2 regions of the Sporosarcina thermotolerans genome follow, and region 2 is predicted to be linked to the other one. Evidence: predicted binding sites of a transcription regulator. Region 2 holds the regulator's gene; the other holds the start of a gene.
What was found. Region 2 encodes CtsR, which represses protease genes until heat stress. Its sites were predicted from a motif close to ATGGTCAATAAAGGTCAAACA; they were not measured.
Positions count from the first base shown of each region.

Region 1: clpP (ATP-dependent Clp endopeptidase proteolytic subunit ClpP) is a predicted target of CtsR. The motif match lies at 2,746-2,766, and genes of this name have one in related genera.

Region 1 covers NZ_JBHSRM010000021.1:63,549-78,496, reverse strand. Annotated here, with positions in the region: gene ACFPZG_RS16575 (glutaredoxin family protein) at 1-210, opposite strand, end outside; gene ACFPZG_RS16570 (TPM domain-containing protein) at 488-1,321, opposite strand; gene ACFPZG_RS16565 (LemA family protein) at 1,321-1,896, opposite strand; gene clpP (ATP-dependent Clp endopeptidase proteolytic subunit ClpP) at 2,062-2,664, opposite strand; tRNA gene ACFPZG_RS16555 (tRNA-Arg) at 2,850-2,921, shown strand; gene ACFPZG_RS16550 (HPr family phosphocarrier protein) at 3,184-3,441, opposite strand; gene whiA (DNA-binding protein WhiA) at 3,476-4,423, opposite strand; gene ACFPZG_RS16540 (gluconeogenesis factor YvcK family protein) at 4,450-5,433, opposite strand; gene rapZ (RNase adapter RapZ) at 5,438-6,325, opposite strand; gene ACFPZG_RS16530 (8-oxo-dGTP diphosphatase) at 6,325-6,807, opposite strand; gene ACFPZG_RS16525 (hypothetical protein) at 7,015-7,416, shown strand; gene trxB (thioredoxin-disulfide reductase) at 7,368-8,318, opposite strand; gene ACFPZG_RS16515 (tetratricopeptide repeat protein) at 8,421-9,944, opposite strand; gene ACFPZG_RS16510 (acyltransferase) at 10,055-10,567, opposite strand; gene ppaX (pyrophosphatase PpaX) at 10,564-11,217, opposite strand; gene ACFPZG_RS16500 (nucleoside recognition domain-containing protein) at 11,210-12,154, opposite strand; gene lgt (prolipoprotein diacylglyceryl transferase) at 12,169-12,975, opposite strand; gene hprK (HPr(Ser) kinase/phosphatase) at 12,980-13,918, opposite strand; gene ACFPZG_RS16485 (DUF4097 family beta strand repeat-containing protein) at 14,059-14,948, opposite strand, start outside.
Region 2 covers NZ_JBHSRM010000029.1:27,954-42,901, reverse strand. Annotated here, with positions in the region: gene radA (DNA repair protein RadA) at 1-745, opposite strand, end outside; gene clpC (ATP-dependent protease ATP-binding subunit ClpC) at 838-3,270, opposite strand; gene ACFPZG_RS18025 (protein arginine kinase) at 3,453-4,535, opposite strand; gene ACFPZG_RS18020 (UvrB/UvrC motif-containing protein) at 4,525-5,088, opposite strand; gene ACFPZG_RS18015 (CtsR family transcriptional regulator) at 5,115-5,585, opposite strand; gene ACFPZG_RS18010 (hypothetical protein) at 5,661-5,882, shown strand; gene ACFPZG_RS18005 (hypothetical protein) at 5,924-7,597, opposite strand; gene ACFPZG_RS18000 (biotin transporter BioY) at 7,742-8,338, opposite strand; gene ACFPZG_RS17995 (histidine kinase) at 8,472-8,654, opposite strand; SAM riboswitch class I at 8,770-8,878, shown strand; gene ACFPZG_RS17990 (bifunctional homocysteine S-methyltransferase/methylenetetrahydrofolate reductase) at 8,965-10,812, shown strand; gene metH (methionine synthase) at 10,805-14,242, shown strand; gene ACFPZG_RS17980 (hypothetical protein) at 14,343-14,624, opposite strand; gene ACFPZG_RS17975 (hypothetical protein) at 14,839-14,948, opposite strand, start outside.

The sequences.
Region 1 (14,948 bases), on a different contig from region 2:
ATCGGCATAGCCAATTTGCCCATACAATAGAACTTCGCCGTCCTTTTCGATGACAGGAATCATGAGCATATATTTTTCATGGCTTACATCGTCTGATTCGATGTTTACCGTGGACCATGTCAGTGGAAAGTCTTCTTGGACAAGCTTCATCATTGCTTCGGCATCATCGCATAGATGACATCCCGGTTTTGTGTAAAATGTTACGTGCATGTTGTCCCACCTCAAGTTGTTTTTTCTTAAGTATAAGGGAAAAAGGATGTTCTGCAAAAGATTTGCAGAACATCCTTGTGGATTCTTGCCGAATATCTGGTGTTTTCAACTTGTCTCCAATTTTATCGGTCATTTCCCGGGGTTTATCGATCATTTCCCAAGAGTTATTGATCAATTCGGTTGAATTATTGATTATTTCCCAGTATTTATCGATCATTTCCCGAGTTTTATGGTCATTTTGTGACCTTGGAACTATTCCAACAAAGACTTTCTAACGTCACCAGCTTCTACCGCCGCCGCCGCCACCACCGGATCCACCTCCGCCGGTAAAGCCGCCTCCGCCACCGAAGCCACCGCCGCCTCCGAATCCTCCTCCGCCCCCAAAGGAGCCAGGGAAAAAGATCATACCGCGTCCTCTTCCTCTTCTGCCACCCGATCCGCCACCACGACCACCACGACCTCCACGGCCACCGCCGCCTATAAAACGGAACAGCAGATAAATGACGATGAAAATAATTATTGGCGTCGGGATGCCAAAGCCATCGCCGCCTTGACCGGCGAGAGTATTCACTTCGGCAACTTCCCCATTCCAACCATATTCAGCTGCGATTTCATTGTAATAGGATTTGTATGCTTCCATAATAGCTAAATCGGGTTGTTCGTTCCTCAAATACGGTACTGCCACTTCATCCATGATCCTTCCGACTTTCCCGTCTGGCAGTGCGCCCTCGAGGCCATAGCCGACACTCAACTCAAAGTGCCGATCCCCAGATGAATTCGGTCTCGTCGTGACAACAAGCAAAGCACCATTGTCTTCGCCTTGTTTTCCAAGTCCATACGCTCGCAACGCATCGACTGCATATTGCTCAACCGGATCGTCACCTATACTTGGGATTGTGAGGACCGCCAATTCCGCTCCCGTCGCCTGTTCCAAGTTTTTCCCGAGTCGGTTCAGCTCTTCTTTTTGTTCATTCGATAAAATTCGGGCATGGTCTTGGATGAAATAGTCGAATTTATTCCAAGCGGGGATTTCGGCTGCCGACACCCCGAATGGTATGCACATGAATAGTAAACATGCGACCGTGAGCGATCGAACGATTTTCCGAATCACTATTTCCCATCTCCAAAGTCTACTTTAGGTGCTTCTTTTGCAGCCTCATTCGCTTGGAAATACTCTTTTTCATCGAACCCAAAAATCGAAGCGACTAATTTCCCCGGAAACCTTTTCACTTGTCGATTGAATTGGGAAACGACGTCATTATAATCTTTCCTCGCGACACCAATCCGGTTCTCGGTGCCAGCCAACTCATCCATGAGCTGGGTGAAGTTTTGATTCGCCTTCAAATCCGGATAATTTTCCACTACAACCAATAGACGTCCTAATGCATTGGATAATTCGGTATCCGCGGCCGCCTGTTCTGCAGGTCCAGTTGCACCCGATAATTTCGCGCGCGCATCGGATATTTCTGCAATTACTTCTTTTTCATGGCTTGCGTACCCTTTCACGGTGCTTACCAAATTCGGAATTAGGTCAAGCCGGCGTTGCAATTGGTTTTCGACTTGCGCATACGACGCATCAACATCTTCCTCCAAATTTACAAATTTGTTGTAACTTGGTACAAACACAATACCAAGTATTACAAGAAGAACAATAATGATAGTAAGTGGTCCTAATAGTTTTTTCATTCATTCTCACTCCTATTCTGAATACTAACGGATACCCTTTGGGAAACACGATTCAAACTTGAGTCCGTATTCTATTTATCGTATGTCGCCCGAAAAGGTTTCAAACATTTTGGAATAAATTAAAAAACCGACTCCATATAAAGAAGTCGGTTTTCAAAGCAATACTTATTTTTTCAAGTCTTTCATGTCGCTGCGTGTGATAATATGGTCAATCAAACCATATTCTTTCGCACGTTCAGCAGTCATGAAATTATCACGATCTGTGTCTTTCGCAATAACGTCAACTGGCTGGCCAGTACGCTCGGAAAGAATCGTATTCAATTTCTCACGTAGGAAAAGAATGCGTTTTGCAGCAATTTCAATTTCAGTTGCCTGACCTTGTGCACCGCCAAGTGGTTGGTGAATCATCACTTCTGCATTAGGAAGCGCATAACGTTTTCCTTTTGTTCCTGCAGTTAATAGGAAAGATCCCATTGATGCAGCCATACCGATACAAATTGTTTGAATGTCCGGTTTGATGAATTGCATTGTGTCATAGATTGCCATACCAGCAGTAATGCTTCCGCCTGGGCTATTAATGTAAATGGAAACGTCTTTTTCAGGATCTTCCGCTTCAAGGAATAGCAATTGCGCAACAATCGAGTTGGCAACATTATCATCGATTGCGCTGCCCAACATGATAATCCGGTCTTTCAATAGACGAGAATAAATATCATAAGCACGTTCGCCCCGATTTGTTTGTTCGATGACTGTAGGTATTAGATTCATGGTATTTCCTCCTTTTAGGTGGTTCAAATTTGTCGACCTGCTGAAACCATTTGTTTCAACTGTACACCTATCATACATATTATGGTCAATTAAGGTCAAATATAACGCATTTAATTTTACTATTGCATTCTTATGGCTTTATTTGTATAATGAGTGTTGTCTGTTACCATCAGACTCTATATTTCGTCCTCGTGGTGCAATGGATAGCACGCAAGCCTCCGAAGCTTGAAATGTGGGTTCGACTCCCGCCGAGGGCATATAAGCTGTATAAAGAAGCCTGTAAACATTCATGTTTACGGCTTTTTTTTATTCAAAGCAATTTGTACTCTTGTTTACGTTTAGCTCTGGGCGCTAGATGCTCGGGTCATAATCAAATCTACTACGTAGCAAAAACCGCCATTCCGTATCTTCGTCTTATACCTGAGGCCGGCAGGATGCCGGTCATGCAGTCGTTGCCGCAGGACGCGGCGTACGTAGACTGCAAACCTTTGCTAAGTTAGTACCCTCGGCTAATGGATGTTAATTCTCTTTTTCAACAAGCAAAGCGAGTGTGCTGATTGCTTGCTCTTCATCCACACCATCCGCCATTAGCGTTACTGAAACACCTTTTGCAATCGCAAGGCTCATGACACCCATAATGCTTTTTGCATTTACTTGGCGATCGTCTTTTTTCAAAAACACGTCTGATAAAAACTTATTCGCTTCCTGGACAAATAATGCAGCTTGTCTTGCCTGCAAGCCAGTTTTCAGCTTCACTTCTACTGTTTTTTCTGCCATACTTATTCGTCTCCTTTCCTACCTCGTCTAGTTCTTAACGAAGTGCAATTCCGCCACTTCGAAGGTTTTCTGCAATCTCTTCTATTTTTCTCAATCGATGATTCACGCCGGATTTACTGACGGTTCCGCCGGTCACCATTTCACCAAGCTCTTTTAACGTTATATCCTGATGTTCAATCCGTAGCTGGGCGATTTCCTGCAAACGATCGGGTAATTGATCTAATCCAATCGTATTTTGGATAAATTTGATATTCTCGACTTGCCTTTGCGCAGCGCTGATTGTTTTATTCATATTCGCTGTTTCACAATTCACGAGTCGGTTAACGCTATTTCGCATATCCCTTATGATCCGCACATCTTCGAATTTCATCAATGAAACATGTGCGCCGACTATGCCAAGGAAGTCAGATATTTTTTCCGCTTCTTTTAAATATGCGATATAACCTTTTTTTCGTTCAATCGACTTTGCATTTAGCATCGATTTATTCATCAACTCAACCAAGGCCTCACTATGTTCCTTGTAAAACGAGAATATTTCCAAATGATACGAAGACGTCTCGGGATTATTGACTGATCCCCCAGCCAAAAATGCGCCCCTTAAATAAGACCTCTCACAGCATTCATCTTTCACCAATTCCGGTACAATCTCATTTTTGAATTGAAACGTTCCTGTTAATATATATAAGTCCTCCAATAAATGCTTAGCGCCGTCACGGATCCTACATATGTAGACGTTATTCTTTTTCAAACGCATTTTCTTGCGGACCAATAATTCAACTTTATATGGGTAAAGACGTTTTATGTTGGAATATAGCCTTCTTGCGATTGCAGCATTTTCCGTCTGAACATCCAAGCTTAATTGTTTATTCGAGAAAGAAACTGCTCCGTTCATCCTTATAAAGGCGGCTATTTCTGATTTTACACAGCAATCATCTGATTCTATATTGGTTAATTCCTTTTTTACTTCTGATGCAAAAGACATGACTGTCCCCCCTCTCTCGGCGATGATCAAGTCTCCTTGTTTACATCCTTGCCTTTCATATACTCCTTAACCCATGAAGCAACCTTATTCGCATCATGGATGATACGGCCCTCGGAAACTGTCGAAATATCTCCAAGGACGATGTTAGGCACAAGCAATTTCAAAGCTTCTATATCATTCTCAACGGGTAATTGAACTTCAGGCGATTCATTCCCCTGTAATAATGTTTCGAAATCAGTATCGTTCAACAGAACCGTATCGAGAAAAGCGCTGCCAGCGTGATCATACAGCGCTTGCACATGCTCTGATGCTGTATACTGATACGTTTCTCCTTCTTGAGTTGTCAGGTTATTGATATATACCTTTTTAGCTTTGCTTACGAGTACCGCGTCTCTTATGCCCCTTACAAGGATTGTCGGCAGGATGCTTGTGTATAGGCTTCCTGGTCCGAATATGATTAAATCCGCTTCTTCAATGGATCGTACTGTTTCAGGCAATGGTTCAACCTCTTGTGGTGAAACATATACTCTTCGTATTTTACGGCCGTATACCGGAATTTTAGATTCGCCGGTTACAATTGTGCCATCATCAAGCTCTGCATGCAAGGTGATCTTTTGATTTGCGGCAGGTAAAATTTTACCTTTAATGTTCAAAACCTGCCCCATTTTCTCAACCGCTCGTGCAAAATCACCCGTTATATCCGTCAATGCAGCAAGCATGAGATTGCCTAATGAATGCCCTCTCAAATCATCCGAAGTGGTAAACCTGTACTGGAACATTCTTTCTATTAACGGCTCTACATCCGAAAGAGCTGCCATCACTTGCCGGATATCGCCTGGAGGTGGGATGTTGTATTGATCTAACAACCTTCCTGAGCTGCCACCGTCATCCGCTACAGTTACAACTGCGGTGAGCTCAACGGGATAATTTTTCAATCCCCTCAGCATAGTGGACAACCCGGTCCCGCCTCCGAAAACGACGATTTTCTTCATTCTTCCGGATTGCAGCATTGTGTCAACCCTTTCTCTTTTCCACATCCCGATGTGTGATTAGTGTTTTATATTCGTCTTTTAATCGGTTTCCGAAGTATTCCGCCAACGTCACAGAACGATGTTGGCCCCCCGTACAACCGAAGGCTACGACGACTTGTGATTTACCTTCGTTTTTATATTGCGGTATGATGAATTTGAAAAGATCCGTCAATTTTTCGATCAACACTTGTGAATCGTTCCACTTTAAAACATAATCGTATACTTCCTTATCCAGTCCAGACATCGGTCTTAGATCTTCAAGATAGTATGGATTTGGCAAAAAGCGTACATCAAAAACGACATCTGCATCTATCGGCATCCCATGCTTAAATCCGAAAGACATGAAGTTCAATGTGAAAGCGGTGTCGCCTTTGGAAGAGAATGTGGACATGATTTTTTCGCGTAATTCCCTTGGTTTAAGTTCGGAAGTATTGTAGATGAAGCGAGCTCTGCCTCTTAACTCGGAAAGCAATGTCCGCTCTTTGCGAATACCGGTAAGCGGAAGTCCACCCTCTGCGAGTGGATGCGATCTTCTCGTTTCCTTATACCGTCTTACAAGTGTTTCATCATCCGCATCTAAAAACAGAAGCTTGGTGGATACCCCTTCCATTTGCAACAAATTGTCCAATGCTCCGATCAACGCATCAAAAAGGTCACCGCCTCTTGTATCCATGACTGCCGCAATCCGTCTCATCTTGTTCTCGGACTTCATCATCAAGTCTAAAAATGTGACCAAAAGCTCTGGAGGTAAATTATCAATACAATAGAAGCCCATGTCTTCAAAGCTTTGCATCGCCACTGTTTTACCAGCACCAGACATCCCGGTAATAATGACTAATTCAACGTCGCTGTTTGGTAATTCATTTTCCATTATAGTAGATCGCCCTCCATCGAGTTTTGTAGTCGCTCTTCTAACAGTTCAAACTCTTCTGTATAATAAAATGTACCATACTGGACACCGTTTTTGGAGACGGCAAATGATAAATTGGATCTATCGCCTTCAGCCATTGGCAACGTTTTCAATTTTTCGATACCGTGCCATTCGAGCAACCCTTCCCGATTCGACTCATACGGCGTGCCGATCAAATCTTTGGCGACGAATGTGTACAACATCCATTCGTCGATCAATTCCTTCGTGTCTGGATTTAGTATCATCATCGTGTAAATCCCTTTAACTTGCGGATTTACTGGTGTCGCGCCAGTTTCCTCTTCGAATTCACGGATGGCTGCCTCGTATATCGATTCCCCTGAATCCATCTTTCCCCCGGGAGCCACGTACCAATCCCGCCTCGGCTTTTTCAATAAAAGTACCTGATTGTCTTTTACGACAAGTAAGTTAGCAATTCTCTGCATCTGAATTCCTCGCTTTTTAAAACATGCATGCATCTATTATACAATGTTTACGTTGCAAACAACAAAAAAAGAAGACCACCTACGATTTGCATCAGTAGGTCGTCTTAAAGTGTTGCTATATTAAAAAGGGGGGTCAATTACTATTCTTATGTTACCCCTAATGTGTTGCATTAGAGTTACAGTAATATTAAGGTTGCATTAATAATTTTGGACGGGCTTTTGATTTCCGTTTCAGGCGGACGCTTTCTATGGGAAGTCACAACGCTTCTATGGGAACTCAGCCGCATTCTACGGGAAGTCACGGCACTTCTATGGGAACTCAGCCGCATTCTATGGGAAGTCACGGCACTTCTATGGGAACTCAGCCGCATTCTATGGGAAGTCACGGCACTTCTATGGGAACTCAGTCGCTTTCTATCGGAAGTCACAACGCCTCTATGGGAACTCAGCCGCAGTCTATGGGAAATCGACCGCATTGCATTCTACCGGAAGTCACGGTGCTCTATGGGAGGTCCGCATCCATATAAAAAAGAGACCCATACTCGGGCCTCTCACTATAATCAAACTTCCGCAGATAGTTTCTCCGCAAGTTCTTCAATATATTTTTGACAAGCTTGTGCAGCGATGCTTCCGTCGCCTGTTGCCGTTACGACTTGGCGAAGTGTTTTTTGACGCACATCTCCTGCTGCGTAGATTCCTGGAACTTTCGTTTCCATTTCTTCATTGGTCACGATATATCCGTGGTCATCCAAGATATCCAAGTTTTTAAATGGTGCAGTTAATGGATCCATACCGATGTAGACGAACATACCCTGAGTCTCCATCTCTCTTTCCGTACCATCCACAGTGGAAACAAGCGTTACAGAACTGATTTTTCCATCCTGTCCGTTAACTTGCTTAACTGTAGAATTCCAGATAAAATCGATTTTTTCATTCGCAAATGCGCGATCTTGCAAGATTTTTTGCGCGCGCAATTCGTCACGTCTATGAATGATCGTTACCTTGTCTGCGAATCGAGTGAGGTATGCACCTTCTTCAACCGCTGAGTCTCCACCGCCGATAACAACGATTTCTCTCCCTTTGAAAAAGGCACCGTCACAAACAGCACAATAGCTGACGCCGCGGCCAGTAAGGTCTGCTTCGCCTGGTACGCCCATTTTTTTATATTCAGCACCAGTGGTAATGATAATGGCACGTGCTTTATATTCTTTTTTACCGGAAATAATCGTTTTATAGCTAACACCATCGATGATTTCGTTTACGTCACCGTATGCGTATTCAGCACCGAATGATTTGGCGTGGTCGAACATTTTCTGGGAGAGATCTGGTCCCAAGATCGATTCAAAACCAGGATAGTTTTCAATCTCTTCCGTGTTCGCCATTTGTCCACCCGGAATTCCGCGCTCTAACATCAAGGTCGACAAGTTTGCTCTGGAAGTGTAAACAGCTGCAGTCATTCCTGCCGGGCCCGCACCAATAATAATGACGTCATATATTTTCTCTGTTGTCATTGGTTTTTCCTCCTCCTACATAACATAACACTGACCAAATCGTATAAGATTTGATGTGTCCAATCAATCTATTTGCTCGCGGGAGTGGTTGCCTAACATTTATCACTCACTAAATTGTGGTAGAAACTCCATTAATGTATGAACATATTTAGTTAGCGTTGGTACCGAAATGCCATAACTTTTTGCAATGGCCGTTTTGGTAACTCCTTTATAACGTGATGATTGGAACATATAATCAGCTGCTGCAGCGAGGGCATCCGGATTCCTGAAATCATATGATCGAGTTAATGCCACCTCGCAAAGGGTGAACCACATTTGAAAAAGATGTGTCCCTTGCTTATCGAGCGGCTTGTAATTCTTGTAAATGATATCGGTCGTTTCCAAAGCCCGCATAAAGGAATGATCGAAATCAGTTTCCAATGTAAATTCATAATCGAGGCTATGGGCTAAAAATAACTGTTCAATGCTACTCAGCTTTTCCAAATCAATATATTTCGGATGCGAAATAATTTCTTGTTTATGAGCCGATTTGCCCAATAAATAAAAGCCTAACAGTCGCTCGCTTCGGTATTTATTCATGATTTTACTTAGTAGGAATTCACGATCCTGTTCAAATGAATCCGCCCGCGATGTCTCTTGCACGCTTTTCCAAGGCTCTAACCCGGCCTTGCTTGGGTCAAGCTCGACTAACTTTTCATATGCTTCCTTCGCGGCTGTCTCATTTCCTGAAAAGTAAGCAGAATGGGCAAGCCAGAAATAATAGCCTGCATCCCCTTCAAATCCCCTTTTCTTTAGGCTTCTGAGCCAACCATATGCTTCTTTATGTTTCCCAACCAATGCAAATGTTGCCCCTAATTTATATCGATGTATGAATTGATAAGGTTTTATCTTCAACAGAAGGTCAAGCAATGCATCCAATTCCTCTTTGTCTTTCTGGTAATAATAAAAGACAGCGAGATTGCATAATGCATGGATATTCCCTTTGTTCTTATCAAGTACATCGTAAAGCAATTCCTTCGCCTGATCGATTTTGCCGACGTAGAAATAGGCGAGAGCCAAATTATTATATGCCGCCCAAAACTCAGGATAATCTACGATGATTGCCTCAAGGATTTCGATGGCTTCGTCAAACAAGCCGCCTTCCATCAATCTCCTTGCCTTCTCCTGAAGGAAATACACTTCACCATCCGGCATTTCCTCATCGTCAAATATATCTTCTTCTTGTTCAGCAAAATCGATAATTTCCATCGAATCATCAACAAGAGGTCCGTCTGGAGATAGCGCAATATATTTTTCAGCATAGACTTTTGCATCTCGAAGAAGACCGAGATGTGCATGGACTTCCGCCAAATAGAAGATGATATCCTCTTCCTCTGGGTCAATGCCATGTGCAGCCGCAAGGATCTCGTAGGCCTCCTCAAACATGCCCTCTTCCATAATAAGAATGCCGTATTGCATAAGAATGAGCGGATCACTCGGGCTTAACTCAACAGCACGTTGCAAATATTTATGGGCATCATCGTATCGTTCACGTTGCATCGCTTTAATGCCCTTCTGATAATAAAATTCACCATCAGGGATAAAAGAAATTATTTTTTTATCTATATTCCTATGCTTTTTATCCAATCAAATTTCCTCCGATAGAAAATAGAAAGGAACGTATTAGACGTTCCTCCAATAAAAATTATAACATAACTTCTCTACCCGTCATTCACTATTTTGACACATTCTTAGGATTACTTCGCCTTTCGCTCCGCCAACTGTTCCGCGGTATAAATGATTCGAACGGGATTGCCGCCGGCAAACGCACCTGCAGGAATATCACGATTTACGAGTGATGCAGCCGAAACAATTGCCCCATCTCCGATTTCAACACCCGGAAGGATCGTCGTATTGGCCCCGATCATCACACGGTCCCCGATCACCACATCGCCAACCCGGTACTCTTCGATTAGATACTCATGCGCAAGAATCGTTGTATTGAAGCCGATAATCGAATTATTGCCGACAGTAATTCGTTCGGGGAACATCGTATCTGGCATCACCATAAGGGCAAACGATGTTTTTTTCCCTATTTTCATCCCTAAAAATGTACGATAAATGAAATTCTTCATGGGGATAAAAGGTGTATATCTCCCCAACTGGATGAAAATGAAATTCTTAGCCACTTTTAAAAATGAGACCGTTTTGTAAATATGCCAAAGGGAGTTCGCATTTCCTTTAGCCGGAAAACGTTCTGTCCTTCTCAATCGTTCTCTCCCGCAGTAATCTCAAGGAGGTCTGAAATATGGTGCAGCATAAAATCAGGCTCCAATTCACGCATGAATTGTTCCCCTTTTAATGACCAAGCCACCCCTGCTGTGCGAACTCCTGCATTTTTTCCACCGTGTATATCATGGGAGTTATCCCCGATCATTAAAGTTTCCTCCGGTGAGGAATTCAATCTTTCCATTGCCAACAGTATCGGTTCAGGATCTGGCTTTGCATTTTGCACATCATCCAACCCAATCACCGTATCAAATACATTATTAGCTGAAATAAGCTCCAAGCCTTTCATGATCATATCATTCCGCTTCGTGGAGACAATCGCCATCTTGAAGCCCTTGCTTTTCAATTGCCTCAATGTTTCAGAAACGCCATCAAATTCAGTTGCCAATAGATCATGATTCGCGTAATTCCATTCACGATATTCGCTTATAAGTTGGTCAGACATTATCGGATCTACACTATCCATTGTCTCTTTCAATGTCGGTCCAAGGAATGGAATGATATCCGCTCTTACATATTTTCCAGGATAATGCGCACCAAGGACGGTTTGAAACGTTTGGACGATCAATTCATTCGTATCAAGCAATGTTCCGTCGAAGTCGAATAATAATGTTGTGATTTTATTAGCCATTTAAAACGGTTGCCTCCTTTTCCCTTCTCCGCCCGCTTTGCTTCCAGAAATAAGCGACAGCTATCGTCAAAACGAACGCAGTTACGAGTCGAATGATTAGCAATGGTAATACCGGTATCCCTAAAGGCATGAAGATAAGCGTATCCTCTACAACCGCGTGACAGGCGATAAGGAAGATGAAAGCGAGTGTCGCATCTTTCTTGCTTACGCCATCTTCTTCAACTGCTTGGATCATTACACCGGCTCCATAAGCCAACCCGATAACAAGACCTGCAACAAGCGTCATTGAAGCATTCGGTTTAACACCGATGACTTTCGTGAACGGCGCAAGCTTCTCGGAGAATTTCTGTAAATAATGATGGTCCTTTAAATATTGAACTATAATCATCAATGGAATGACAATTAGCGCAAGCTGTAACACACCAAAGGAAGCTTTTTGCAATCCTAAAAGACCGATTTCGAGCCATCCTTCAGGTATTGCAGCGATTTCCGGAGCCATGCCGTATTTCGCAATCTCACTTCCGCCACTCCAAAACACGTTTATAATTACAGCAGAGAATGCCGCTAAACCGAATCGAACAAGTAAGACAACCCATAATTTAACGCCGACCTTCAGCGCAACCCCTGTCTCGATAAAGAGATTATGCGAAAAACTGAGCATTACAGCGAGGATGAAAACTTCCTTCACTGTCAGATCAAGCGAAAGAATCCCGGCGATACCAGCGTATAAGTTCAATGCATTGCCAAGCACCAACGGAATGGCTGCTTCCCCACTTAGTCCAAACAGCCCCATGAAAGGTGAGACAAGTTTTACAACCCAAGGTAAAATCGGGGTGTGTTGCAGGATCACAACAAGAATCGTAATAGGAAAAATGATTTTCCCTAACGTCCACGTCGTCTTCAAGCCTGCTTTCAACCCATTTTTTAATGTCTGCATTTCCTATCCCTCTTTTATTTATCTAGATAGTTTACTTTCACTTTCTTGATGAACCTTCTATACACGAACATTGAGGCACCAAAAAGGATTGCGAGAATCGAGACGATTTGTGCGGCACGAAGATCGCCGCCATACAAGCTGTCTGTTCTCATCCCTTCGATGAAGTACCTTCCAATTGAATACCATATTAGATAAAAGAAGAAGATCTCTCCGCGCTTCAATCGCACTCTTCTTAAGATCAAGACAATAATTAGGCCGACTACATTCCAAAGGGATTCATACAGGAATGTCGGATGGTATGTAACTCCTTCAATTGTCATTTGATTCATAATCCAATTGGGAATCCATGTGTTTTCAAGGAACTGCTCCGAAACTGGACCACCATGTGCTTCCTGGTTGATAAAGTTCCCCCATCTACCAATGATTTGGCCGATCAGAATACCCGGAACTGCAATGTCCACAACTTTCCAAAATGAAATGCCACGTTTCTTAGTGAAAAAGTATGTTGTTAAAAAGGCACCAATCAAAGCACCGTGAATCGCAATGCCGCCTTCCCAAATTTTAAAGATATCGGCGGGGTTATCCCTATACGAATCCCATGAGAAAATAACATAATAAATCCGTGCACTTATAATAGAAATTGGTACTGCCCAAATGAGCAGGTCCGTTAAAAAGTCCGGATGCATTCCTCTTTTCACCATTTCTTTTTGAACGACTAAGAATGCAAGGATAATTCCTGTAGTAATTAAAATCCCATACCATCGGACCGAGATGGGGCCTATTTCAAAGGCTGTTGGGTTAATCGTTAGAAAATCGAACATATTTTTATTCTATCCCCTTTTCATTGCTATTTTGGATAGCCAAATCGAGTCTTCTCGAAAATGTCTCTGCCGCATTAATGCCTAATCTTTTCATGCGATAATCCATTGCAGCTACTTCAATAATAACCGATAAATTTCGTCCCGGTCTTACGGGTACTGTAAGTTTCGTCACATCGGAATCCATGATCTTCGCTTTTTCTTCATCAATCCCCAAGCGGTCATACAATTTGTCTGGGTCCCATACTTCGAGATCAATGACCATTAGGACACGCTTGTCATCTTTCACTGCACTTGCACCGAAAAGTGTCATCATATCAATGATCCCGACCCCACGTATTTCAAGCATATGATTTAATAGTTTCGGGGCGTTACCGATTAGAACGTTTTTGGCGACTTGCCTGATTTCCACAGCATCATCCGCGACGAGTCGATGTCCCCTTTTCACAAGTTCCAAAGCAGTTTCACTTTTACCTACTCCACTTTTCCCTGTGATTAATACGCCTATTCCATATACGTCGACAAGCACGCCATGTACGGTTGTCATCGGGGCTAACTGCCCTTCCAGGTAGTTTGTCAACATGCTTGAAAACCTTGTTGTTGGGTGTTCCGTCTGAAGGACGGCGATATTCCGTACATCTGCCAATTCTTTTAACTCATCAGGACATTGCATATTATGTGCAATGATAAAAGCTGGTGTTTCAGCTGTACAAAGACGATCCATGCGATCCATTCGTTCTACTGGACCAAGTTTATTGAAAAAGGAAACTTCTGTCTTTCCAAGCAACTGAACACGTGTTGATGTGTAAAAATCAAAGTAACCTGCCATTTCAAGTCCTGGGCGTGAAATGTCACTCATTGTGATCGTTCGCTCGATACCATCTTTGCCGGCAAGAAGTTCGAGTCCGAATTGGTTTTGAACATCTTTTACTGTTACAACAGACAATTACACCCATCCTTTCCTTTACCGTTAAACCTATGTTCCATTTTACCATGAACTTCAATCAACACAACTTAGCTATATCTAAATACAATTAAAAAACTGTAGACTTCCGATTTCTCGGTTGTCTACAGTCCAAGGGGTATTTAATCATGTTTTACTGTATAGCAAACGATGACGGAGCCTGTTTTAGCCTCACCATGAATATATAGAGGCGTTGCGCCGTTCTCTCCTGTTTTCGAGAAGCTGATGCTTCGTTGGAGGAACTGCTCTTGTTCGCTTGATTTAGTGACATCTTTCAGTTGAAGGTCCAAACGTCCCATATTGGTAGAGATTTCACCGTGTAACGGAATGTCGGATGGAATGTATACCTCTACTGTTCCGCTTACTGTTTTTGCATCTATTCTTTGTGCAGCAGTGTCATTTGTCGTGACAATTACATTGCCGTTCAGAGATTTTGCTTCCACATCTTTTAACTGACCGGATAAATATACGCGGCCATTGATCGTTTCCGCTTCAAGTAGCTCCCCAGAACTTTCGTTAAGTCGAATTGACCCGTTACCTGCCTCGATTTCCGCCTCTTTAAAGTCAATGCGCTCAAGGTCCACTTTTCCGTTTGCCGTTTTCGTGTAAAATCTATCAACAGTTATATCATTCATCGAAAAATGGCCATTAAGAAGTCTTGCAGAGATTTTTTTGTAATCTTGTTTTGGGATAAAAAGGTCTACATTCACTTGGATTAATTTTAAATCACTTAGTAAACGCAGCTTCCCTTCATCTACCAAGAAGATCAACTTATCAAGGAATTCCTTCCTCGAATCTTCTTCCGACTTACCACCATATGCCTTCACGACGAAATCTGCTTTTATTTCGGTTGCATCTGTCGCATGAACGGATATATTCCCGTTGTCGACATCGATAAGGATTTCTTCTAAATCATCCGCTTCTTTTACAATGGAATGATGGAATGTAGTGCTTCCACCAAATGGTTTGTCGAAGTCGAAGCCTTTCATTTTATCCACCGCGGTTTGCATGA
Region 2 (14,948 bases):
TCCTGTACGTATGATGGCGTTCCCCCTCAAAATACAACACTGTATCCACCATATGCTCAAGAAGGCGTGGACCTGCAATTTGTCCATCTTTTGTCACATGACCGACTATGAAGATTGCGATATTTTGCGTCTTTGCTATTCGCATCAATTCTGCCGTGCATTCCCGCACTTGGGATACACTACCAGGTGCAGATGTTACTTCGGGGTGATGGATTGTCTGAATCGAGTCGGCGATGACAAATTTCGGTTGCACATCGTTGATCGTCTCATGTATTCTTGCCAAATCTGTCTCAGCATATATATACAGTTCATCTGAAGTAACACCAAGTCGTTCGGCCCGGAGTTTGGTCTGCTTAATCGATTCTTCACCTGATATGTAAAGTACGCGTTGTTTTTGGTTAGCAAGGAGAGAGGAGACTTGCAGCAACAATGTTGATTTTCCGATACCTGGGTCGCCGCCAATTAGAACAAGAGAGCCAGGGACAATCCCTCCACCAAGCACCCGGTTTAGTTCACCTAAGTCCGTTTTGATCCTTGGCTCTTCAGAAGTTTGAATGGATCCGATAGGCATCGCCTTTTGCTGGATTGTTTCTGTATGTTTGAAGGCTCCGCGAGGACCTTTACTTATTATCTCCACTTCTTCGTCCATCGTATTCCATTCACCACAACCCGGGCATCTCCCCATCCATTTCGGTGATTCATACCCACAATCCCTGCACATGAATTTAGTTTTTCTTTTGGCCATATATACCTCCATATACGAAAAGGATAGCCCTTCCCTGTAGACAGCAAGCTCTACCGGAGGGCCATCCTATTATTTTATTTATTTTCTACAACTTAAGCAGCTCGTTCATTTTTCACGACGAACTTATCATCCTCTACATCTACAATGACTTTTCCGCCGGTAAGAATTGTTCCACCTAATAACTCTTCGGATAGTCGGTCTTCGATATGCTTTTGCAATGCGCGGCGCAATGGGCGCGCTCCGTATTCAGGGTCATAGCCCTCTTCCGCAATTTTCGTTTTAGCAGCATCTGTCAATTCTAAAGTAATATCCTGTTCTGCCAACCGTTTTGTCAACTCGTCGGACATAAGTGAAACGATTTCACGCAGATGTTCCTTCTCAAGGGAGTGGAACACAATCATTTCATCCACACGGTTTAAGAACTCAGGACGGAACGCTTTTTTCAACGCGTCAAGCATATTTGACTTCATGCCTTCGTAATCCTGATCACCGTCATTCAAATTAAAACCGACGTAACGGTTCTTTTTCAATGTGTCCGCTCCTACGTTCGACGTCATGATAACAACTGTGTTACGGAAATCGACCGTACGACCCTTCGAATCTGTCAATCGGCCATCCTCAAGCACTTGAAGTAGGATGTTGAATACATCCGGATGCGCCTTTTCGATTTCATCAAGTAGAACGACAGAGTACGGCTTCCGTCTTACTTTCTCGGTCAATTGACCGCCTTCATCATAGCCTACATATCCTGGAGGCGAACCGACGAGACGGGAAGTTGCATGCTTTTCCATGTACTCGGACATATCAATGCGGATCATCGCGTCCTCATCGCCGAACATGGCCTCTGCAAGCGCTCTTGCCAATTCAGTCTTACCGACACCCGTAGGCCCAAGGAAAATAAATGAACCGATCGGACGTTTTGGGTCTTTTAAGCCGGCGCGCGCTCTGCGGATTGCCCTTGAAATAGCCGTTACCGCTTCTTTTTGTCCGATTACACGTTCATGAAGAAGCTCTTCCATATTCAATAGCTTGGCAGATTCCGTCTCCGCAATCTTCGCAACAGGAATCCCGGTCCACATCGCAACGACTTCGGCAATGTCGTTCACGGTTACTTCGGATTCCTTCTTACCTTGCTTTTCTTTCCATGCGGTCTTCGTTGTTTCAAGCTCTTCCTTCATTTTCTGTTCTTTATCACGGAATGAAGCCGCCTTTTCGAATTCCTGGCTTTGTACTGCTGCATTCTTTTCATGTCGAATTGCTTCCAGTTTCGCTTCAAGCTCTTTTAGATTCGGAGGAGTCGTATACGAACGGAGTCGCACCTTCGAACCCGCCTCGTCAATCAAGTCAATTGCCTTATCGGGCAAGAAACGGTCTGAAATATACCGGTCCGACATCTTTGCCGCCGCATTGATTGCCTCATCTGTAATTTTCACACGGTGATGCGCTTCATAACGATCGCGCAATCCTGTAATAATTAGGATTGTTTCTTCGACAGTCGGCTCATCGACTTGGATTGGTTGGAAACGTCTTTCAAGCGCTGCATCTTTTTCAATATATTTACGGTATTCATCAAGCGTAGTTGCCCCGATACATTGCAATTCACCACGTGCAAGGGATGGTTTTAGAATATTGGATGCGTCAATTGCTCCTTCAGCACCACCTGCACCAATCAGCGTATGCAATTCATCGATGAAGAGGATGATATTGCCTGCCTGACGGATTTCCTCCATCACTTTTTTCATACGATCCTCGAACTCACCGCGGTATTTCGTCCCCGCTACAACCGTTCCCATATCAAGCGTCATAACGCGTTTATCCCTTAGAATTTCAGGCACTTCATTATTAACGATTTGCAATGCCAAACCTTCTGCAATTGCTGTTTTACCAACACCAGGCTCCCCGATTAGGACAGGGTTATTTTTCGTCCTTCTGGCAAGAACTTCGATGACCCTTGTAATTTCCTTGCTTCTACCGATAACTGGATCAAGCGTTCCTTCGCGTGCGATTTCCGTCAAATCGCGGGCAAGGCTATCAAGGGTTGGCGTGGCGGCAGATGACGTCGATCCTTGCGTGTTTACTGAACTATCATTGCTTCCCAATAATTGAAGAACTTGCTGTCTAGCACGGTTTAAGCTGACACCTACATTATTTAAGACACGGGCCGCTACTCCTTCGCCTTCACGAATGAGCGCTAACAGAATATGTTCCGTTCCAATGTAAGAATGACCCAATTTACGGGATTCATCGACAGATAACTCGATGACCTTTTTCGCTCTCGGTGTATAGTGAACAATCGGGCCAACTTCCTTTGAACCGGAACCAACGAGGCTTTCTACCCCTTTTTCGATTGTGTCAAAGCTGACGTCGATCGCTTCTAACGCCTTCGCCGCAATGCCGCCGCCTTCGCGAATCAGGCCCAATAAAATATGCTCAGTACCAATTGATTCATGCTTCATCCGGATCGCTTCTTCTTGTGCAAGCTGTAAAACCTTTTGCGCTCGCTGTGTAAAACGATTGAACATCATATACATTCCACTCCTTCTGTTTTAATGTTTGCAGTCTTCTTTCCCCACTGTTGAAAGCGTGGAATTGGGATCTCTCTTTACTTTATTCTGATAGATTGTAAACAATCCACCTTCATGAAATTGACTTTGACTATCTTTGACGTAAGTATAATGAAAAGAAAAGTGACGTGCAAAAAAATTGCTCAATTTTCTGTAGTATTATCTTTGGATTGCAGCTCAATCTTTAAACGCTCACGGAATAGGTTCGCGCGGAAGATATCCCTTTCTTCTGCCGTTAATTCGGAACCGGCATATTGTTGAAGGAAACCCGGTTGCATGAAAATCATTAATTCGTTCAAAATAGACATATCGACATCCTTAATAAGACCAAGGTCAATTCCGAGACGGACGTCCGATAGACAACGGGCCGCCTCTCCTGAAGGCAACAATCTTGCGAAAGAGATTATGCCGAGTGAACGGAACAGTTTGTTCTCCAGTGCGACTTGGGACTTGGAAAGCAGAATTTCACGAGAACGACGTTCATGTGCGATTAGTCGTAATGCTATATTCTTCAAATCGGCCAAGATCTCCTTCTCCGGTTTACCCAAAGTCGTCTGATTTGATACTTGATAAATATTCCCCGGCGCTTCACTGCCTTCCCCATAACTACCCCTGACTACCATGCCAAGTCTTGTAATGGCGGGAATGATGCGATCAATCTGCTTTGTAATTGTCAATGCGGGTAAATGCATCATGACCGATGCACGCATGCCTGTTCCAGTATTCGAAGGGCAGCTCGTCAAATAGCCGAACTCCTCGTCGTATGCATATGGCAATTCGTTTTCAAGATAATCATCCACTGAATCCGCGTGTTCATATGCATTTTCCAGCTGAAATCCTGGATAGATGCACTGGATACGGATGTGGTCCTCCTCATTCACCATAATGCTCAGCGTTTCATCTTCAGACAGAAGAACCGCACCATAGCGTTTCGGATCTGTCAAATGCGGACTGACAAGATGCTTTTCAACTAACACTTGCCTATCAAGCATGGGCAATTCTGACATCTTCATATAGGCATACCCTTTTTCATCGGAATTAAGCAATGCAGCGGCAGCTAACCCGTCAACTTTTCCCGCCTCTTCGGCAGTGAAAGCTATCGGGAAACGAAATCCTCTTAAATTACGAGCAAGCCGAATTCTTGTCGACATGACAATATCCGAGTGTTCTCCATGGGACGCCATCCACCCAGTGACAGCCCCCCTCATGAATTTATCAATCGACATCGCTTTCGCCTCCCCCGGTACCGTCTTTCGCCAAATGCTGTTTCAATTCATTCACTTCATCTCTTAAAGCGGCTGCATCTTCGAACCGTTCTTCAACAATTGCCTCCTGCATTTTTATTCGGATCTCTTCAATCTTCTTTTTCACCGCAAACATTTCGTTGAATGAAACCGGAATTTTTCCCGCATGCTTCGTATGACCATTATGAAGCTTACCGAAAACCCGTGGCAATCGCTCCCTAAACGTGTCATAGCAGGTCGGGCATCCGAACTTACCGATGTCGAGGAATTTCCTGAATGTCAGTTCACACTCCGGACAAGTTGGCCCCTCAGGCATGCTTTCCCTGGATTGCTGAAAAGGTTGCACTGATTCGTTCCCACCGAACCAATGGGAAAGGAATTGTTGAATTGACAGTGGTTCCTGATTCGGATCAAAATGAAACATCTGTGATTGGAATGCACATTTTTCACATAGATGGCGTTCCGTAGTACCATTCACGCTTTCCTGCGTAAAGATTACGGATGCCGGCCGTTCGTTGCAATTATCGCAATTCATGATCTGCACCTCATATTCGTCAATTTCTATTCCATTTGCCTGTAGATTAACGTCATAAGCATCGCTTGCAAAATCCTTGCTCTAATGAGGTCACGTTCCGGCAATGGCTGGTGGAGTGTCGTTCGATCTACCGCAGCAAGTATAATTCTTGACTCACGTTCGGAGATGACCTCTTCCATAGTCAAACGATAGACGATATCTTCAGCCATCGTATATGTCGCACCTTGCTGGATACCATTTAAAATATGTTCAATTAATTCTTTATGCGAATTCGTTTGAACTCGATAAATGCGGATATATCCCCCGCCTCCACGCTTCGATTCAACCGCGTACCCCCGCTCAACTGTGAAACGTGTATTAATGACATAATTGATCTGGGAAGGGACACATTGGAACTTCTCTGCCACTTCACTGCGTTTGATCTCCACTGTTCCACTATCTTCCTTTTCGATAATCGCTTTTAAATATCCTTCAATAATGTCAGAAATGTTTCGCATTAACTCACCTCTTTCTTCTGGTGATAAGCCATTGACTTTGACTATCTTTGACTTAATTGTACATGGAAATACGTTATGAAGGCAATTGAAATGCAATCTGTTCAAAGGATGGGACAATTTGTTGAGATACATACGAGATATATGTGTTTGTTTATGAAAAGGCTGGGGAAAATGAGCGGTTTCCAGGAGAAACGAGCGCTTCCGGAAATAAACGAGCGGTTCCCGGGAGAAACGAGCGGTTCCGGGAATAAACGAGCGGATTTCCAAGAAAAACGAGCGCTTGCAGATAATCAATAAAGAAAGGCAGCTCCCGGTATTTCGAGAACTGCCTCATTTAATCATTCAATTGTCATGTTTTTCATTAACTTAACAGGTAGGAATTGTTCACCCGTTTCGTAATACGTGATCGCAAGATGATCGCCTTCTTGAATATAGATTGAAAGCGGAACAGCTTCGGTGGAAACAATGTAATTCCGTCCGTCATCCCCTAAAATAGAAACAATGGTGAAGTCCCCGGCGCGTTCCTTGTAAACGCGAACTACACCAACTTCCACTTTCGCTTCAGGTGCGCCTGAGCTGCCGTCAACCGTACTGCCACCGCGCTGTAATGCCGTTTTATAAAGCCTTAAAGCTTCATTAGGAGAATTAGCATAAACGGAAATCTCCGGATTCGCTGCTGAAACGATGAAATAGTTTTGCAAGAAGCCATTTGAATCGAGAACCGGCGTCAACCAGCTTGCTTCACCATAGAAGTTGTATAGCACAGGCATTTCCCCGGTCCATTTCTTCTCAATGAACTTCTTTTCAATAATTTGAAGTGTTCCTTGCGAATCCATGTAGGACTCCTCCAAATTACCAGTGTAATAAATTGCTTTTCCAGTCCGACCATCCGTCAATGCATATCCAAGCATCGAATCGACTTCCTCTTTCGGGCTAGTAAAATCAGTGAAGTAAAACATATGGCCATTTTCGTCGAATACAGGGCTAACATTCGCCTCTGTCCCTTCGTCCGACGGAAGCTTGACATCTTTCTTCCCTACGATTGAATTCCAAAAACCGTGGACGTATTTACCGAAATAGCTGTTTTGAAGGCTGACCGCTTCCGGAGAAACCGCTCCATCAACGAATTCCGGTACTTCTGAGAGAGCATACTGATTCAATTCTCCCGATGCTGGATCGACCATGACGATCCCCTGGACATCGAACCCGTTCCTTGCCGTGATGAAATTCCCGTATGAACGGATATAATGCGGCTTGCCCTCATCGTCGATCTCAAGTTGGACATCGCCGTAAAAAATCAGTTCAGGCTTAGCCATCCGCATATGTCGTTCAACCTGCTTGCCGAAAAATGAAGAAGGCGTGTAGGACATCTCAGTTTTCACGAACTTCGGATTGTCAGCTGAATCGGTCGCACTCATTGTGAAATAACCAGGTGTCGTTTTTGCGTTCCACCATTTGAAGAAGCCCGAAAATTCGACTGGCGCAATATAGACAAATTCCCCGTCCACTTTTTGGATTTGTAAATGCCCCAACTCGTAATAGCTTGTATTCGGTACTTGCCCGAATGCTTTTTTCATTTTATTCCGGGCAAATTGCGGCGGCACACTCGCAGGTGTTTTTGTTTCATCGAACGCTTTGATTTCCACTTGCTGATCCATTTCCACTGCTTCATATTTTTGATCGGCATTGAAGAGTGGTGCACTAAGGATGAATGCACTTACGGATAGCGCCGCCAAAAACAGTACCACCTTAATGCTTCGCTCTTTCCCTGTTGCAAAGATTATGCCAAGAATCGTTGCAGCTAACAGCATGGCCCATAGCGACGTCCAATTCCTGTCCAAATTCGTAAGGTAATAAATTAGAAATGTGAACAAGCCTATGAGAATAACCGCTCCGGACAAGGCGCCAATCCTATTAAAGGCAGCTTCCCCGTTTTCTTTAGACCCGAACGGAACGATTATAATTGCGGATATGATTCCAACCACTAGTGAAAATAGCAATAAATTTATCATGCAAACACTCTTTTCTTATAAAATTTTCACTCACCTACTATACGAATGAACTTGCCATTAGATTCATTTTTATTTTAGAAAATTTATCGCAATCATAATAAAAAAAGACAATCCGCACAATTGAAGCTGTACGGATTGTCCTTTTTATATCGTCCTTCTAACCCTTAATACTTTGTACATCCTGTGTCCGAAAATCCCAGCAAGTATCGACAGTAAAATATCCTTAGGAAGTGGCGGTACCATCCACATCCAAGCAACTCCGTAACTGAATGCATCTGGAGCCGCAGCCCACAGCTTGTATGCAAAGTACATCCAATTCGTCCCGATTACGTAATTTATGACAAGGGCAACAAGCCCTGCAACGACATAACTTCGTAAACTGCCGTACTTTTCGACAATTTTCCCCGCTACAAATGCAACTAATATAAACGAAACAACGAAGCCGAAAGTCGGTACCAAAATGAAGCCAAAGCCCCCTTGGAACTTTGAAAAAATAGGTGCACCCGCCAAACCTGCGAACATATACACTGTCATCGAAATTGCACCGAGTCGGCTTCCAAGCAAAAGCCCTGCCAACACGGCAAAAAAGGTTTGCAACGTTATCGGGACTCCGCCAATGACAAGGAAAGGCACGAACCACGTTATATTCGCTCCGATCATCATCAATGCCGCAAACATCCCACAATAGACAATACTGAATGCACTCATACCCGTTTTTGTTTTTACACTAGCTGTTGTCATAATCCACCTCATAATTTGAGTTATCTTCAATAGAATAAAAGTTAACTCAAATTGTGTCAACCTGTTTCTCAAACAAGTTAACCATAGGTATATAAAAAAATCGACAGCATTCCGGCTATCGATTCCTCTTCAATCATTCTTTATCTTCACTTTTTGGGAATAAAAAATAGGATATTGTACCGCTAAGGATAGCAGCACCTATCGATATCCATACTCTGGATGTTCCTGGTACTTCCTGAAAGTTTATATGGAGCATATACCATGAAATTCCGGCAACAAGAAGTGCAATTGGAATTGAAAACTTGAAAATCCTCAACGTATTCACCTTCTATTTTTTGTTCGTATGCCCATTCTATCATAATTCATCTATTGACGTATTAAACATTTAACGGTATGATGTTTTAAATTATTCTAACAACTAAATTAATATTTTCTTATCAAGAGAAGCTGAGGGACTGGCCCGTCGAAGCTTCAGCAACCAGCCGTTGTAATCGGTAAGGTGCTAATTCCAGCAGGTTTATATGACCTGACAGATGAGAAGGATAGCGAATTATCGCGTTTTTTTAAAAGCCTTCTATTTCAAGAAGGCTTTTTTATTTTTATATTAGAGCGGGAGGATGAAGGGCTTGAAATTACTTGATCGATTGCAAAACGAAGTACTTGTCGCAGATGGAGCAATGGGAACTTTGCTTTATTCATACGGGATTGACTTTTGTTATGAAGAATTGAATGTCGAGAAACCTGAAATCATCGAAAAGATACATAGGGATTATATTGCTGCAGGCGCTGATATCATCCAGACGAACACGTATGGCGCAAATTTCCTTAAGCTTGCCCGTTATGGCCAAGAAGATAGAGTGAAAGAATACAATGAGGCGGCAGTCCGTATTGCAAAGCGGGCGGCAGCTCCCGGAAATCAGTATGTCCTTGGGACAATCGGGGGACTACTTGGCATCCGTAAAAGTGATGCATCAACTTCAGAAGTGCTGAAGTATGTTCAACAACAAGCAGACGCGCTGCTTACCGGCGAACCCGATGGATTGTTGTTGGAAACGTATTATGATTTCGAAGAGTTATCAATGGTCGTCACAGAGCTAAGGAAGATGACCGATTTGCCGATTATCGCGCAAGTTTCGATGGATGAACCAGGAATTCTTCAGAATGGATTGCAATTAAATGATGCCCTTCATCGCCTCGAGTCGTTAGGGGCAGACATTGTTGGCGTCAACTGCCGATTAGGTCCTTACCATACGATCCAAGCTTTTGACAATGTGACCTTGCCGAAGCATGCGTTCCTGTCCGCTGCACCGAATGCAAGCTTGCTCGATGTAGAAGACGGCAGAATCGTTTATGCGTCCGAAGCAGATTATTTCGGTCGGGCGGCAACATTACTCCGCGAAGAGGGCGTCCGTCTTATCGGGGGATGCTGCGGAACGACACCAATGCATATCGCCGCCGCGAAAAAGCAATTAAGAGGTCTGCCCCCGATTATAGAGAAAGTCGTCAATCCAAAGAAACCAATCGTCATCCGTGAAGCCGACCCTGTCAAATATGAACCACTGCATATAAAAGCAAAAACGAAACGGACGGTCATTGTGGAGCTCGATACACCGCGACACTTGGAGACCGATAAGTATTTTGAAGGGGCAAACCTACTATACGACGCTGGCGTTGATGCGGTTACTTTGGCCGACAACTCACTTGCCTCCCCCCGCATTAGCAATATGGCGATGGGTTCGATCTTGAAGCATGAATATAATGTGCGACCGCTTGTCCATTTGACATGCCGTGACCATAATTTGATCGGACTCCAATCCCATCTTATGGGTCTTGATGCGTTAGGCATTCACGATATCCTTGCCGTCACGGGTGACCCGACGAAAGTAGGCGATTTTCCAGGCGCAACGAGTGTCTATGACGTTTCCAGCATGGAATTATTGCAGCTTATCAAGCAGTTGAATGAAGGAATTTCATTTACAGGAAAACCGCTTCGTAAAAAGGCGAATTTCTCTGTAGCAGCCGCGTTCAACCCGAATGTACGTGTCCTTGATCGAGCGGTAAAGAGGCTCGAGAAAAAGATTGAATGCGGAGCAGATTATATTATTACACAGCCAGTCTATACGAAAGAAAAGATTATTGACATCTACGAAGCAACGAAACATTTAGATACACCGATTTTCATCGGTATCATGCCACTAACGAATATTCGGAACGCCGAATTTTTACATCATGAAGTGCCTGGCATCAAGCTTTCCGAGGAGGTCTTGGAAAGAATGCGTGCATGCGGGGATGATCGAGAAAAGGCGACACAGGAAGGCATCACTATTGCCAAGGGATTAGTCGATACAGCCGCTGAGCTATTCAACGGCATTTATATCATTACTCCGTTCCTGCGCTATGACATGTCACTGGAACTAATCAACCATATTAAAGAGCTCGACGCGGAGAAGGAGAGGAAAATTGTCCATGCCTAAACATCTCATAGAACAGCAACTTGAAAAAAGAATCCTCATCATAGACGGGGCAATGGGCACGATGCTGCAAGCGGAGGACCTGTCTGCACACGATTTTGGCGGAGAGGAGTATGAAGGCTGTAACGAGTACTTGAATATTCTACGGCCGGATATCTTAGGGAAAATCCATCGTGCCTACCTTGAGGCTGGCGCAGATATAATCTGCACGAACACTTTCGGGGGCACCCCTCTTGTATTGGACGAATTCAGCCTTGGCCATCGTGTCCGTGAAATCAATAAAAGAGCTGTTGAAATTGCAAAACAGTGTGCTGCCGAATACTCAACTAGTGAATGGCCGCGTTTCGTTGCCGGAGCAATCGGACCGACTACGAAGACACTTTCCGTCACTGGGGGCATTACTTTCGATAAGTTATCCGATAATTTCTATGTTCAGGCAAAGGCTTTAATTGAAGGCGGTGCCGATCTTTTATTGATGGAGACGAGCCAGGATATGCTCAATGTGAAAGCAGGTACGATTGGGATTAAGCGGGCTTTCGACGAGACAGGCATTGAGCTGCCTGTCATGATTTCGGGTACGATCGAGCCGATGGGCACTACATTGGCTGGTCAAAGCATCGAAGCTTTCTATATTTCCATAGAGCATATAAAGCCGCTATCTGTCGGCTTAAACTGCGCGACCGGTCCCGAATTCATGACGGATCACCTACGTTCCCTTTCCGATTTGGCGACAGGTTTTGTTACTTGCTATCCTAATGCAGGGCTACCGGATGAGGAAGGCCATTATCATGAAACACCGGAATCACTGTCTAAGAAATTAAAAGGGTTTGCGGAAAAAGGATGGCTCAACATGGTCGGTGGCTGTTGCGGAACAACACCCGACCATGTTCACGCAATCCGGGAAGCTGTTAACGGGATTACCCCTCGCCCAAAACCTGAAGTCGCCCATGATCATGCCGTTTCAGGCATTGAGCCATTGGTATATGATCCATCAATGCGTCCTCTATTGATCGGAGAGCGGACGAATGTCATCGGGTCAAGGAAATTCAAGCGGTTGATCGTCGAGGAGAAGTTTGAAGAGGCTTCCGAAATCGCACGTGCACAAGTGCGCGGCGGTGCCCACGTCCTTGACATATGCCTTGCGAATCCGGACCGGGATGAGCTCGAAGACATGACGAAATTCATGAAGGAAGTCGTCAAAAAAGTAAAGGTGCCTCTCGTCATCGACTCGACAGATGAGAAGGTCATCGAAGAAGCGTTAAAGTTCTCACAAGGGAAAGCGATTATCAATTCCATCAACTTGGAAGATGGCGAAGAAAGATTCGACGCAGTTTTGCCTCTCGTGAAGAAATACGGTGCTGCCGTCGTCGTCGGTACGATCGATGAAATCGGAATGGCAGTTACGCGCGAACGGAAACTTGAAATTGCGGAACGCTCCTATGATCTGCTTGTGAATAAATGGGGAATCGCTCCAGAAGATATAATTTTTGACCCTCTCGTCTTCCCTGTTGGAACAGGTGATGCACAATACATCGGGTCAGCCGTCGAAACAATTGAAGGCATTCGACTTATCAAGGAGAAAATGCCACGTAGCTTAACAACACTTGGCGTGAGCAATGTGTCGTTCGGACTGCCCCCTGTCGGACGGGAAGTGCTGAACGCGGTCTACTTGTATCATTGCACGCAGGCTGGACTCGATTACGCGATTGTTAATACCGAGAAGTTAGAACGGTACGCCTCCATACCTGAGAGTGAAATAAAACTTGCGAATGACCTTCTCTTCACGACTACGGATGAGACACTTGCGGAGTTCACTGATTTCTACCGGGATAAAAAGAAAGAAAAGACGGAGGACGATATTCCGAAGACCGTCCCTGAACGTCTTGCGTATTATGTCGTCGAGGGGACGAAAGAAGGGCTCATCCCTGACTTGGAAGCAGCGCTCGAGATGTATGATACGCCGCTTGACGTCATTAATGGACCGTTGATGGAAGGGATGTCCGAAGTCGGTCGCCTGTTCAATGAAAACCAGCTGATTGTCGCGGAAGTGCTTCAAAGTGCGGAAGTGATGAAAGCTTCGGTTTCATTCCTCGAGCAGTTCATGGAGAAGAAAGAGGATGATTCCGGTAAAGGGAAAATCGTCTTGGCTACGGTCAAAGGGGATGTCCATGACATTGGGAAAAACCTGGTCGAAATTATATTGAGCAATAACGGATACCGTGTCATTGATATCGGCATTAAGGTGACACCCGCGACGCTCATAGACGTCATTCGGAAAGAGAAGCCCGACATTATTGGCTTATCTGGTTTACTCGTGAAGTCAGCGCAGCAAATGGTATTGACCGCGCAAGATTTCAAGGAGGCAGGCATCGACACACCCGTCATGGTAGGGGGTGCAGCATTGACACGCAGATTCACTGAGACAAAAATTGCGTCTCAATACAATGGACCTGTCATTTACGCGAAGGATGCGATGCAAGGGTTAGAGCTCGCGAACCGGTTGCAGGGTGGAGAACGGGAGGCTTTGTTGAACGAACTTGTTGAGAAACAAGAAAAGCGCATCGAGTCAGAGGCAATCCGTGCCAACCGCGACACGGCAGTTGCCGTTTTACCAAGGCCTGTGAAGACGGTTCGGGAAGATGCACCGGTATTCGTCCCATCGGACTTGCGCAGACGCGTCTTGAGGGATTATTCCGTCTCGCATTTATATCCATACGTCAATATGCGGACGCTGATTGGGCATCATTTAGGCTTGCGCGGGAATTTCGATAAGATGCTTGCGAATGGAGAGGAACGCGCAGTGCAGCTTCATGAAATGGTCACCAGCTTCCTCGAATCCGACCATTTATCGGCTTCTGGCTTGTATCAATTCTTCCCCGCACAAGCGGACGGAGACGATGTCATCATTTACGATCCTGCAGATGCAAAGACGGAAATCGAACGCTTTACCTTCCCTCGTCAAAGCAAGGAGCCATTCCTCTGCCTCGCCGACTTTTTGAAAACGGTGGACAGCGGCGAAATGGATTATGTTGCGTTTATGCAAGTGACGGCGGGTCATGGAGTAAGAGAATATGCGAACAGATTAAAGGCCGAAGGAAAATTCCTTGAGAGTCATGCGTTCCAGGCGACAGCACTTGAACTTGCAGAAGGATTTGCGGAGCGTATCCATCAGGAAATCCGCGACCAATGGGGATTCCCGGATACTACCGACTTCACAATGCGCGACCGCTTTGCAGCCAAATACCAGGGGCAGCGTTTTTCATTCGGCTACCCGGCTTGTCCGAATTTGGATGACCAGGCGAAGCTGTTCGGTTTGTTAAAACCAGAGGATATCGGCGTACAGTTGACGGAAGAATTCATGATGGAACCGGAAGCCTCTGTATCCGCAATCGTGTTTTCACATCCGGATGCAAGATATTTCAATGTAGACTAAGGCGATGCCCCACTGGTTGAATGCTTTTCAATAGCTTGCAAAAAACATCATTAAAAAAGCTGTTCCACCAATCGCTCGGTGGGACAGCTTTTCATGTTTTTTAATACGGTCTTCTTCCAAATCCGCCGAATCCTCTTCCGCCATCAAAGCCGCGGCCTCCACCAAATCCTGGTCCTCGGCCTGGGAATACCGGAGCACCCATTACGTTTTCAGTAGTTTCGGTGTAGTAGTGTCGTGGCGTGATAACAGGATGTTGTCTGTTAACGTTAACAATCGGATGAACATAAGGAACTTCAACCGGGAAAAATTGGTCATTGAAACGACATTGCGTCGGGCACACGATTGGTTGGAACTGGGTCTGCGGCATTTGATTTACCGGCATCATCATTTGAGGAAAACCGCATTGTCCGCCACAGCGTCCGCCACAGCGACCTCCACATTGTCCATGTTGCATCATCATCTTCACTCACCCCCTCCATCTATTACATGTTGAAAAATATAGGACAGACGGGCGAGCGACTATAGACGTTATAAATTCTACTGCGCCAAACAAAAAAGGACCTTCCCATCATTTAGGGAAACGCCCTTTACTTGTGTCACTGATACGTCCTCGGCAGTTCATTTTCATCAAAACCTGAAGATTCTTTCCTACTCGTTATCCGTCCTTCTTTCGGATAATGGACAGGCGCTCCCTCATCGATCATAT